DNA from 2 places in the Clostridium sp. RTP31139st1_H3_RTP31139_211217 genome. Region 1 is predicted to be linked to the other one. Evidence: riboswitches for the same ligand, from Rfam matches in the RefSeq annotation. Region 1 holds a riboswitch; the other holds the start of a gene.
What was found. A riboswitch is a leader RNA that binds a small molecule or an ion and turns the genes downstream of it on or off. The one in region 1 is predicted to bind lysine.
Positions count from the first base shown of each region.

Region 2: linked by a shared signal. The riboswitch ahead of ABUA17_RS11275 (Na+/H+ antiporter NhaC family protein) and the one ahead of ABUA17_RS08715 (YfcC family protein) in region 1 are both predicted to bind lysine.

Region 1 is NZ_JBCOAB010000016.1:15,245-18,468, reverse strand. Features, by position in the region: gene chbG (chitin disaccharide deacetylase) at 1-228, shown strand, start outside; gene ABUA17_RS08725 (PTS sugar transporter subunit IIA) at 241-507, shown strand; gene ABUA17_RS08720 (GntR family transcriptional regulator) at 782-1,486, shown strand; lysine riboswitch at 1,660-1,835, shown strand; gene ABUA17_RS08715 (YfcC family protein) at 2,033-3,224, shown strand, end outside.
Region 2 is NZ_JBCOAB010000025.1:2,792-6,015, forward strand. Features, by position in the region: gene ABUA17_RS11270 (aminopeptidase P family protein) at 1-1,039, shown strand, start outside; lysine riboswitch at 1,121-1,295, shown strand; gene ABUA17_RS11275 (Na+/H+ antiporter NhaC family protein) at 1,420-3,129, shown strand.

The DNA of each region.
Region 1 (3,224 bases):
TATAATGAAAATGTAACAGAGGATTATTTTGAAAAATATATGGATGAGCTTAAAAAGCATGATGTAATAGATATCATGTGTCATCCAGCATTTGTAGATGAGTACTTAGTTAATTCAACATCTTATGCAATGCAAAGAATGAAAGAATATAGTATTTTAACATCAGAAAAAGTACAAGAATATTTAAGAAAAAATAACATAGAACTTACTAATTACAGTAAGCTTTAGGAGGATATAAATATGAACGAAGAATTAATGGAAATATCATTTGGTCTTATAGCTAATGCAGGAGAAGCTAAAGGATTAGCATATGATGCATTAAGCAAAGCTAAAGCTGGTAACTTTGAAGAAGCAAAAGAATTAATAAATAAATCAAAAGAAGAAATGCATAAAGCTCACGCATTCCAAACTAAGCTTATTACTGAAGAAGCTTCAGGAAATAGCGTAGAAGTAAATGTGTTATTAATTCATGCACAAGATCATTTAATGAATGCTATGAATTTTTAACAACTAGCTGAAGAATTTATAGAAGTTTATGAAAGATTAGTAAAGTTAGAAAATAAATAAGCGAACCATTTTTTATATTATATATCTTATACATTTTATACATTTAACGGTATGGCTTAAGAAAATATTTCTTAAAGTTATATCGTTAATTTTCTATAAATAAAAATAATATACAAAAATTTAGAGATGTAAATATGATATAATAGAATATATATACTATTATTATTTGTATATACATCTTATATTTATAGTAGTATACAAAGGAGTTTAAAGAATGGTTGAACCAATGTATGTTAAAATAGAAAAATATTTAAAAGAATTAATTGATTCTGGTGAAATAAAGCAAGGTGAATTATTACCATCAGAAAATAAATTATGTGAAAAATTTAATGTTACAAGAATGACAGTAAGATCAGCTTACAATAATTTAGTTAAAGAAGGCTATATAACAAGAAAAAGAGGTATAGGTAGCATTGTTTTAGCTAATAGAATTTCTGACAATATTAGCAATATTCAAAGTTATACTAAGGAAATGATTAATAAGGGGTATAGTGTAATAACTAAATTAATTAGTTTGTCTATAGTTGAAGCTGATAAGACTATAAAAGATAAATTAAATTTAGAATTGGGAGAAAATGTTTGGGAAGTTAAAAGAGTAAGGTATGCCGAGGGGTCGCCGGTTTCATATATGATAACTTATATGCCTGTAAAGATGTTCCCCAATTTAAAGAAAACTGATTGTGATTCGTTATATAAATATTTAGAGAAGTGTGGATATAAAATATCTACGGCACAACGTGTAGTTGAAGCATTAATATCAAGTGAAGAATTAATGGAACTACTAGAATTAGAATGTGAATCACCTATTCTTCATATAGAGCAAGTGGCAATATTAGAAGGTGGAGAAGTTTTTGAATATTCACATACATATCATTATGGATATAAATTGACATTAAATGCTGCTGTAGATAAGTATTGAAATTGGATATAAATACAAGAATATATATTAATTAATGTAAATATTAAATTAGGCTTATAAGTAGATTATATATGTAGTATTTTGAGGAATTAAGACGGAAAAGTTTATAATTATACAAAATTATCTTTACAATATACATAAAAAAATGTATATTATAAGTGACAAATAGATATGAAGTAGGTAGAGGTTGCGATATTTAATAGTATGTTTGCGGAGGTAAGCACAGTGATGTAAACAGAAAGGAAATTTCGCCGAAATGTATAGCTAATGCTTTGAGGCTATAACATTGGGGTTATGTAGAAGATACATAACACTGTCACAGTTCGCTTTGTGAGGAGCTATCACTAATATGGTTATATTTTTACAAAAGATAAGAGTTAAATTTTATTAGTTTTTGTTAGTAATATAGTCTTGAGTGATAAACTCAAGGCTTTTTTTGTTTTAATTAAACTGTGAAGAACTATCACTTATTAGCATGAAGCTTTTAAAAAGATATCTCCTTCAACTAGAATGTCACATAATAAATTCAGGGGGGATTTTAAACTAATGCAAAACGTAGTAGAAAACGAAAGAAAAGGTTTTTGGAAAAAATTTAGTAATGGAATAAAAGTTCCACATACATTAGTTATTATTTTTTCAATAATAATATTAATGGCAATAGCAACATATATAGTTCCAGGTGGAGCATATGAAAGAGTAGTTACAGAAGTAAATGGACAAAGTAGAACTGTAGTATTAAATGGTTCATTCCAATATGTTGAAAATGAAGCACAAGGATTATTTTCAGTAATGCAGGCACCGATAAGCGGATTAGAGCAATCAGCAGAAATTATAGCATTCTTATTTGTAGTTGGTGGGGCATTTAGTTTAATAACTAGAACAAAAGCAATAGATTCAGCTATTGCTAAAGTTGTTAATATTTTTAAAGGCAATGAATTATTAATAATTCCTATTATATTTACACTGTTTTCTCTTGGAGGAGCAACTTTTGGTATGACTGAAGAGGCTATACCATTTATAACAATTTTAGTTCCGTTAATGTTAGCACTTGGATTTGATAGTATATTAGCAGTAGGGATAAGTTACTTAGGATGTATCGTAGGGTTTGCAACAGCTATGCTTAATCCATTTACAGTAGGTATAGCACAATCAATAGCTGAAATTCCACTATTCTCAGGATTAGCATACCGTACTATTTTATGGGTTATAACAACCGCTGTAGGAGTTATATTCTTAATGATTTATGCAAGAAAAATTAAGAAAAATCCAGAATTTAGCCCAATGTATAAATTAGATGAAGAAAAACGTAAAAAATTAAGTCAAACTCAAAGTGAGGAAATTAAATTTACAGTTTCACATAAAATTATTATTGCATCTATCGGTGTTTGCTTAGCAGTTATTATATGGGGAGTTCTAAAAGCAGGATTCTGGATTCCAGAAATAGCAGCTGTATTCTTAATAACAGGAATATTTGCAGGAATAGTTGGTGGATTAAAAGCTGATGAAATGGCAGAAGCATTCATAGCAGGAGCTAAGGATATGATTGGAGCTGCTATGGTAATTGGATTTGCAAGAGCTATAGTTATAATTGCTGAAAATGCTCAAATTATAGATACAATATTATATGGTTTATCATCATTTATAGGTAAATTACCATCATTATTAGCTGCATGTGTAATGTTACCAGTTCAAATGTTTATAAACTTCTTTGTTATTTCAGGTTCAGGACAAGCGGCGT
Region 2 (3,224 bases), on a different contig from region 1:
TTATATAAAAGACATTGATCTAGAGATGGAAAAATGGGTAGGTAAAAGCATACGTAAAGAAGAAGCTGAAGAGATTGCGGCTGTAGATGAAGTTAAATTCAAGAGCCAGTTTGACGGAGACATCCATGGAATGATTACTATGAAGGAAGAAATAAATCTTTATTTAGATTTAGAAAGAATGAGTGCAAACAGAGAAGGAACTATTTCACATAGATTTGCCAATGAAATAACAACTAAGTATCCACAAGTTAGAATAAATAATGTTTATAGTAAAATTGGTGAATTAAGATTAAAAAAATCACAAGAAGAAGTAGATAAAATAAAAAAAGCTATTGAAATAACAAAAAGCGGAATTGAAAAATTAATGTCTGAAGCTCGTGTTGGAATGAAGGAATATGAATTAGAAGCATATTTTGATTTTAATTGTAAGGTTAAAGGTGCAACAGGGCTAGCTTTTACAACAATAGCTGCCGCAGGAGAAAATGCTACAACATTACATTATGTTGATAATAATTGTGAGCTTAAAGAAAATGATTTAATTCTTTTTGATTTAGGGGCTGAATATAATTGTTATAACGCAGATATATCAAGAACATTCCCTGTTAATGGTAAATTCACTGAAAGACAAAAAGAAGTTTATAATGCTGTTTTAAGGGTAAATGAAGAGATTATCAACTTAATTAAGCCAGGTATGAAATATAAGGATGTAAATGAAAAAGCTACAGAGCTAATTTCAGAAGAATGTATAAAGCTTGGATTAATTAAAGATAAAAGTGAAGTAAGAAAGTACTACTATCATAGTATAGGTCATAGTTTAGGTATGGATACACATGATATTGAAACTCCGCATAGAGATATTATTTTTGAGCCAGGAGTTGTATTTACTGTTGAACCAGGAATATATATCGCCGAAGAAGGAATAGGAATTAGAATTGAAGATGATATCCTTGTTACAGAAGATGGCGTTATTAATTTATCTAGTGATATTATAAAGACTGTGGAAGAGATTGAAAACTTTATGAGTAAAAATGGAAAATAATATGTATAAAAAGTTATAAAATGGTATTGCAAATGCAATAAATTGATTATATAATCAATTTATAAATAACAAAAGTGAATAAACTAGGGTAGAGGCGCGAAAGTTAATAGTATTATTGATGAGGAAAGCACTGTGATTCAATAAGAAAGGAGCAATCGCCGAAGCGTACAACTAATGCTTTAAGGTTGTATAGCTGGGAATACATAGAATATATGTATTACTGTCACAAAGTATTTTGTGGTGAGCTATCATTTAAGACTTGTAGTTTTATAATTTTTTAGTACATACAAGGCCTTGAGTGTTAACTCAAGGTCTTTTTTTATTGTTAGTTTGGGGTGCCCTTATTATTCGCTTTTATATAAAATAAGGGGGAAAAAGAAGTGAAAAGAAGTTACAAAGTATTATTACTTACAATGCTAGTATTTATTTTTTCAACGTCAGTTGTATTTGCAGCAGAAGTTGAACCGGCGGTGAATGCAAATAAGTTTGGGCTATGGACATTACTACCACCATTAGTTGCAATAATATTAGCTTTTATAACAAAAAATGTTGTTATTTCATTGTTTATAGGTATTTTATCAGGAAGCTTTTTAATTAGTTTGGCAGGACATAATGTATTTGGGGCATTTATACAAGCGTTCTTAGATTTTGTAAATAGGGCTTTGAATTCATTAGCAGATCCGTGGAATGCTGGGATAGTTCTTCAAGTGCTTGCAATTGGGGGAGTAATTAATTTAGTTGCAAAAATGGGAGGAGCAAAGGCTATAGCAGAGGCTTTAGCTAAAAAGGCTAAGACGGTAAAAAGTACACAAATGACAACTTGGCTTTTAGGTTTATGTGTTTTCTTTGATGATTATGCAAATTCACTAATAGTTGGACCAATAATGAGACCAGTAGCTGATAAAATGAAGATATCAAGAGAAAGATTGGCTTTTATTATAGATGCTACAGCAGCACCAGTGGCTGGGCTAGCTATTATTTCTACTTGGATTGGATTAGAAGTAAGTTTAATTGGTGAAGGATTTAGTTCAATAGGTGTAGAGGCAAGTGGTTTTGGAGTATTTCTTCAAACAATACCTTATAGATTCTATAACATATTGATATTGGCATTTATAGTGATAACGGCTTTAACTTTAAAAGAATTTGGGCCAATGAGAAAAGCTGAGATTGCGGCAAGAAACAGAGATAAGAATATTAAAGATGAGGTTGCAGTTGAAGCAACAGCTCAAATGGATGAATTAGAGCCAAAAGAAGGTGTTAAGCTTAGTATATGGAATGCAATTATTCCAATAGGAGCATTAATAATTTCTGCATTAGTAGCATTTTATTATAGTGGATATAGTGCAATAATTGGTGGAGATCCATCTGCAACTCAAGAAATTATGATTAATTCACCATTTTCATTTAAAGGCATAATGGAAGCATTTGCTGCTTCAGATGCTTCTGTAGCATTATTCCAATCAGCATTATTTGCTTCAATAGTTGCTATTTTAATGGGAGTTTGTAAGAAAATATTTACTTTAAGTGAAGCTATTGAAGTTTGGGTTGATGGAATGAAAGGGTTAATAATAACTGGAGTTATATTAATATTAGCTTGGTCATTAGGATCAGTAATTAAAGAACTTGGAACTGCATATTATTTAGTTGAAGTATTAAAAGGGGCAATACCAGCATTCTTATTACCAAGTTTAATATTTATTTTAGGGGCAGTAATTTCATTCTCTACAGGAACTGCATATGGAACAATGAGTATATTAATGCCACTTGCAATTCCATTAGCATATTCAATTAATCCAGATATGTCATTTGTAGTAGTTTGTACAAGTGCGGTATTAACAGGAGCTATCTTTGGCGATCACTGTTCACCAATATCAGATACAACAATACTTTCTTCAATGGGAGCTGGATGCAATCATATTGAACATGTTAAGACACAAATATGGTATTCGCTATTTGTTGCAGCAGTAACTATATTATTTGGATATATTCCATCGGGATTTGGAGTTCCAATATATATAGTATTGCCAATTTCATTAATAGCATTATATGTAGGAGTACAAATATTCGGTAAGAAGGTTGAAGAAGCTTAAGCAATAAGAAAAATAAATAAAGAGGGCTATATATTAGAAGGGTTATGCAGAAGCATAACCCTTTTTTGATAGTTTTAATCTATAATGTAGATACA